3 regions of the Brevibacillus sp. NRRL NRS-603 genome follow, and region 3 is predicted to be linked to each of the others. Evidence: predicted binding sites of a transcription regulator. Region 3 holds the regulator's gene; each other region holds the start of a gene.
The links. The regulator LexA, encoded in region 3, represses DNA repair genes until DNA is damaged. The targets are predictions, from matches to a motif close to CGAACATATGTTCG.
Positions count from the first base shown of each region.

Region 1: the regulator LexA is predicted to act here: its motif matches at 1,184-1,197, upstream of recA (recombinase RecA).
Region 2: the regulator LexA is predicted to act here: its motif matches at 1,164-1,177, upstream of ruvC (crossover junction endodeoxyribonuclease RuvC).

Region 1 is NZ_PXZN01000012.1:922,903-925,173, forward strand. Features, by position in the region: gene recA (recombinase RecA) at 39-1,097, opposite strand; gene C7R94_RS11050 (DEAD/DEAH box helicase) at 1,264-2,271, opposite strand, start outside.
Region 2 is NZ_PXZN01000013.1:277,554-279,824, forward strand. Features, by position in the region: gene C7R94_RS13140 (hypothetical protein) at 1-792, opposite strand, end outside; gene C7R94_RS13145 (hypothetical protein) at 925-1,116, shown strand; gene ruvC (crossover junction endodeoxyribonuclease RuvC) at 1,237-1,737, shown strand; gene ruvA (Holliday junction branch migration protein RuvA) at 1,734-2,271, shown strand, end outside.
Region 3 is NZ_PXZN01000012.1:747,126-749,396, forward strand. Features, by position in the region: gene crcB (fluoride efflux transporter CrcB) at 1-154, opposite strand, end outside; gene C7R94_RS10515 (DUF896 domain-containing protein) at 251-448, opposite strand; gene yneA (cell division suppressor protein YneA) at 525-860, opposite strand; gene lexA (transcriptional repressor LexA) at 1,023-1,646, shown strand; gene C7R94_RS10530 (DUF456 domain-containing protein) at 1,697-2,182, opposite strand.

The sequences.
Region 1 (2,271 bases), 180 kb from region 3:
AACAGCCTGTCTCATCGACAGGCTGCTGTTTTACTTTCTTACTCAAGATCAAATGTAGGCTCTTCATCTTGCTCTGGGTCATGCTCTGCCTCTGCTTCTGGAACAGAACCAGGGTTCAGGCTGAAGTATTCGCGCACTTTAGTTTCAATCTGTGATGCAATGTGCGGATTTTCCTTCAGGAAGACCTTCGAATTTTCTCTACCTTGGCCGAGACGCTCTTCGTTGAAGGAATACCAAGCACCACTCTTTTGCACGACATCAATCTCAGAACCGATGTCGAGAATGCTACCTTCTCTGGAAATACCTTCACCGTACATGATGTCCACTTCTGCAACCTTAAATGGCGGAGCCACTTTATTTTTGACAACTTTGATCTTCGTCTTGCTACCCAAAATGTCGTTGCCGACTTTGATAGATTCCGCTTTACGAACATCCAAACGAACACTCGCGTAGAACTTCAAAGCGCGTCCACCTGGAGTTGTTTCCGGGTTACCGAACATAACTCCCACTTTTTCACGAAGCTGGTTGATGAAGATCGCAATCGTTTTGGACTTGTTGATGGCACCGGACAGCTTGCGGAGTGCTTGGGACATCAAGCGTGCTTGCAAACCTACGTGAGAATCTCCCATCTCGCCCTCGATCTCTGCTTTTGGCACGAGTGCCGCAACGGAGTCGACTACGATAATGTCTACCGCACCAGAACGCACCAGCGCTTCCGCGATCTCCAACGCTTGCTCACCAGTGTCTGGTTGGGACAACAGCAATTCGTCGATGTTCACACCCAGCTTAGCAGCGTAAACCGGGTCCAAGGCATGCTCAGCATCGATAAACGCAGCTTGTCCGCCTTGTCTTTGCACCTCTGCGATCGCATGAAGTGCTACTGTTGTTTTACCGGAAGACTCTGGTCCGTAAATCTCAATAATCCGTCCGCGTGGGAATCCACCCACACCAAGTGCGATATCAAGAGCAAGCGCTCCACTTGATACAGTAGAAATCTGAACGTTGGAAACTTCCCCCAACTTCATAATAGAACCTTTACCGAATTGCTTTTCTATTTGACGCAATGCACTCTCCAAAGCTGCGCGACGATCTGACAAATGGTACACACCCTTTCAATTTTTCGCTTCTGTTTTGCTTGTCTTCATCATACCTCGAGACAGAAGTGTTTGCCAAGTATTTTTTGCGAACAAATATTCGCATCGTAAAAAAGCAGCCATTTCCTGGTTGTTCCCAGTGAAATGGCTGCTTTGTAGTACTAACAAATTAGGAACGCTTCGCTCCGCGAGGCTTTGCAGGCTCCAGATTGATTCGTTTTCCGTTGATGCGTGTTTGACGGAGTGACTCATATACGAATGCCGCTACCTCTTCTGGAACCTCAACAAACGTGAAGTTCTCGAAAATGTCGATGCGACCTACTGATTTTCCTGGAATACCAACAGATTCAGAGATCTCTCGTACCAAATCCTGTGGCTTCATGTTCGCATTGCGGCCTACGTTCAGGAAGAAGCGAACCATGCCTTTTGCTGCACCCGTCTCACCAAAGTTGTACGCTTCTACTTCCTGCCCTTGTCCTGCTTCTGTATGGAATGCCAGGTGCAATGCAGCAGCAGCTACTTTTTCAGCCGGGTATTGACCTACGAGAGCATCCGCTACCTTTTGATACATATCCGCAATTGCATCGCTTTCCAAAAGGCTAGTCAACTGTTCACGCAGTTGCTCTTGTTTGCGCTCAGCCACTTCCTCCAGGGAAGGAACATTGCGAGAGAGCACTTGTGCTTTTGTCTGCTTTTGGATAAACATCATCTGTCTTACTTCGCGAGGCGTAACCAACGTCATCGCGATTCCTTTGCGACCTGCGCGACCAGTACGGCCAATACGGTGTACGTAGCTCTCAGAGTCTTGTGGAATATCATAGTTGATTACGTGAGAGACGTTTCCTACGTCGATACCGCGTGCTGCTACATCTGTCGCGATCAGGAATTCAATCGAGCCCTCACGGAACGCATTCATGACCTTGTCACGTTGTGCCTGCGACAAGTCGCCATGCAAGCCGTCCGCAAGGTATCCGCGGGACTGCAGCACTTCGGACAACTCATCTACACCGCGCTTGGTACGACAGAAAATGATACCCAGCTCTACATCCTCACTGTCCAAGATGCGGCAGAGGCTCTCTACTTTGTTGCGGTCAAACACTTTGTAGTATACCTGTTCGATCAAAGGCGCCGTTACTTCTTCACGACTTACCGCGATCGTTTGCGGCTGTTTCATGTA
Region 2 (2,271 bases), on a different contig from region 3:
AGGAGACGCCCCTTTTATTGTAGCCGCAAGTGCTCCGGAAGCCTTGAGAATCATCATGCTGTGACTAGGATCGGGTTCAGTGCTTCGATGGGTGGAGCTGCCGAAAAAGTGGATGCAAAAATGCCCAGGGAATTCATTTCCTTTAATGGCACCAGCGCCATGAGGCATTCCGTGCATGGATGCTGCAAAATAAGTACCGTCTACCTCCACCAGAATGGCTCTGCGCTTCCATGACCATTTTCCCTGATAAATGTTCTTCATGATCTCTGTATCCTTGCGGGTCAACGGTTGAACATCGGCATGGCGACTGCCTGCTCTGCGCTGGACATCAAAACGTTGTCCTGTCTCTAAATCAATCACGGTACCGAACTCCATCCGTTTCAACGTTTTTTTCACCTGCTCCCAGGGAATGGCTTGTGCAAAATGGACTGCTTCTACGGACTTGACCATTTCTTCGATCCTCTGGCGAACATCGTTTGCCAATACATAGCGACGAGGCATTTCTTTTTCATATAGCTGGCCATCGTGATCATATACATATATTCGTTTTTTTACGGTCAATGTAGCACGTACCCAGTGTGGGTTGTAGGAGGCGATTTCTGTGGTAGAGCCCAATAACCGCTTCGTAAGCTGCTTTTGATCACGGAAGGATATGGTTGTTTTGAAGGGAGACTCGGGTGACACCGAAACAGTGACCATGATGTCATTCTTGACTTTGGCAAGCGCAGGGTAAGGCATGAACAGTGCAATTGCGAAAAAATATATACAAAAAATAAGGATTTTGCTTCGCAACAACCAACACCTCCACATCTTATCGTTTCTATAAGCTGTCTGGCTCATGTGGCGTAAATCTTGGTATCATAACGCCAATGCGCTTACGCCATACTGATTTCATACGGTGATCGAAGGAGGAGTCTTTAGACCATGTCTACCATGCCTAGAGGTAGCTACAAAGACCAGTTCCATCAGCGTTTGTACGTTCAGTTGAACCAAGGGCACAACAAGCTCAATTACCAACAGATCAACAAGATCAAAGAGCACATGCAGAGTGGCGTAGACGACTATGCCCACATGCAGCATGATGTGTCGGATTCACTCGGAATGAACAAACACTAACAGACGCCGTATAACCCGTTCCTTTCTAAGGAGCGGGTTTTTATATGGAAATACACGTTCGCTTTTTCAGTGCTTTGTGTTACAGTAGAGAGTAGAATCTTTGCTCACGGAGAGTGGACTATGCGCATTTTAGGAATTGACCCTGGCATTGCGATTGTTGGCTTCGGGGTTGTGGATAAAGAGGGCAGCCAATTGCGTCCCGTCCAATACGGAAGCATTCAGACAGAAGCAGGATTGCCAGTACCGCTTAGATTGAAACAGATTTTTGAGGCAATGCAAAGCCTTCTGGAAACATATCGTCCCGATGAAATGTCCGTCGAAAAGCTTTTCTTTAATAAAAACGTGACGACGGCCTTTACCGTTGGCCAAGCGCGAGGGGTTATTTTGCTTGCGGCAGAGCTGGCTGGTGTGCCGGTCTATGAATATACCCCGATGCAGGTCAAGCAAGCCGTGACTGGATACGGGGGAGCAGAAAAGAAGCAAATACAGGAAATGACGAAGCTCCTATTGCGGTTAAAAGAAGTACCAAAGCCTGACGATGTGGCGGACGCATTGGGCATTGCCATTACGCACGCACAGTTTCGCGCGTTCATTTCCATTTCGGAAGGGGTTCAGAAATGATTGATTTTGTAGAAGGTACACTGAGTTATCTCGATTCGGAATACATAGTCCTCGAAACTGGCGGTATTGGTTATCGACTGTTTTGCCCAAACCCGTACCAATTCGTTCGGTATGAAGGCAGCAAAACCAAATTGTTTACCCACCACCATGTGCGGGAAGATGCCATTCTGCTGTATGGCTTCGCTACCCGTGACGAACGCGATTTGTTCCGCAAGCTGCTTGATGTCAGCGGAATCGGTCCCAAGGGCGGATTAGCTATCCTGGCAGCGGCGACGCCTGAGCAGCTGGTGATGGCGGTTCAACAGGAGAATGTTACCTATCTGACGAAATTTCCGGGGATTGGGAAAAAGACGGCCCAGCGCATTATCCTCGATTTGAAGGATAAATTGGTAGGGTACACACCATCTGCGATTTTGACTGTTGCAGCGGGTGATTTGACAGCAGGGGAGCAAGCTGTGTCCGCACTGAACGAAGCACTCGATGCATTGACTGCACTAGGTTACTCTGATGGTGAACTGCAAAAAATCAGAAACA
Region 3 (2,271 bases):
TCCCCAGCACGAACAAGATGCCGATGACCAAAGATCCACAAACATTGGCGATCCAGGTTCCCCACGGCCATCCCGGCTGATTTGCGAACAAAGACAATAGGTAGCGCAAAAGAGAGCCAACTGCTCCTCCAACCGCCACAGCTATCCACGCCATCGCTTTCCCTCCCTGGCTATCAAAGCGTTATGTATGTCACAGAAAAAGACACCCTAGCGTCAAGCGAGGATGTCTGTCGTATCAGTAATTGTTATCTTACTGTTTTGGCTTATTTTCTTCAAGGTCTTCCACATAACGGATGGAATCCAAATTTGCTCTCAATGAAAGCTTAACGGCGTCAATATACTTTTGGCGCAATGCTTTTTGTTCGAGCTTTTCCTCTTCAGTCAAACCTTCTTCGCGAGATTTTTTGACCAATTCATTAATGCGTTTAATTTCTGCGTCAGATACCACTGCTGGTTCCTCCCACTCTGTAGTAGTGCCGCTTTATTATACCACATTCGAATGTTCCCGCAAGACAACCGAACACTTACGGCATGTCAGGCATGATCAGAGTCTGACCCGGGTAAAGCCTGTTGCTATCCAAACCGTTCGCTTCCTTGATTTCTATGATATAGTCACGAACATCTGTATGCTGATCTGAGTAGCGAACAGCTAACGACCATAGGCTATCTCCAGATTGTACGGTTACTTCTACACCTTGTGGCTCCTCCATTGGCGAAGAAGCAAACACCAGTTCGGTCAACAAGTAAAAAAAGAGAGTAAATGTAATAAGAAACAAGAGAGCTTGTCCTCTCGTGATACCAAAACGAACACGACGTTCTTCTTTTTTGTCGAAACGATTACGTACTGTTGATGAATTCATAATAATGGCCCCCTCACAAACATACGTTCTGATCATTTGTAACCTCATGATAAATGAGAACATATGTTCATGTCAACAAAGAATCGAACTTATGTTTGTCGAACGCAAGCTCCCATGGTATAATATAGGAAAATATGTTCGAGAAATCAGGGGTGTCTTTCTATGTCAAAATTATCGAGTAGACAACAAGCCATCATCGAGTTCATACGAAAGGAAGTTCGTGATAAAGGGTATCCCCCTTCTGTACGTGAAATTGGAGAGGCTGTCGGACTAGCTTCCAGCTCAACAGTACATGGTCATTTGGCACGCTTAGAGAAAAAAGGCCTCATTCGTCGAGATCCTACCAAGCCTCGCGCCATCGAATTGTTATCAGATGAAGATCGTTTTCAAGACAATTTCGAAGACTCTGTCGTCCGTGTGCCCGTAATCGGAAAAGTAACCGCTGGACAACCGATTACTGCCATTGAGGATGTGGAAGAATACTTCCCGCTTCCGGACAATATCGTGACTTCTGACAAGGTCTACATGCTGCGCGTCTCCGGAAACAGTATGATTGATGCCGGGATTCTCGACGGAGATTACGTAATTGTTCGCCAACAGCACGTAGCGAACAATGGTGATATTGTCGTAGCCATGACAGAAGAAGACGAAGCGACCGTCAAAAGATTTTTCAAAGAAAAGAACCACTTCCGTCTTCAACCGGAAAATGCCACGATGGAACCAATCATTCTGGAGCATGTCACCATTCTCGGCAAAGTCATCGGCGTCTATCGCCTCATTCACTAGTTTCCACATAAAAAAGGACAGCCTCTGCTGTCCTTTTTGTTTTCTATATGTTATCTAGCAATAAAAAACCAGATGATCATCGCAAGTTGCAAGATGACTTTTACGACCGCGCTGCCCAAAAATCCGATCAGTGAGCCTACCCCTGCTTTCACTGCTCGCTCCATCGACTGCTTCTGCACCATCAACTCTACGAGAACGACGAATACGAACGGCAAGATCAGCATACCAAACGGTGGGAAAACGAAAATCCCGAGGATAATTCCGACCGCAGCAGCAACGGACGACCACTTTGACCCTCCATACTTTTTCACGAAGTACATGTTCGTCAGCAAGTCAGCACCGTAAAGCAGAATGCTTAGAACGACCATTCCCCACCAAAAGGATGCTGGCAATCCCGCTCCAGGATCTGCAATAAAAAAGTGATAGAGCAAAAAGCCCGCCCACAGCAAGATCGTATCAGGTAAAACGGGCAAGAAAATTCCTGCGATGCTTAGCAAGAACAATAGCACAACTACGACCCACAAAAATATTTCCATCTACTACACTCCCTTCCTTTAGGTATACGAGTGATTACCGATTTCGTTGCGTACTTATTTACTTTTGTCTAAACTATTTTAAAAGAAAG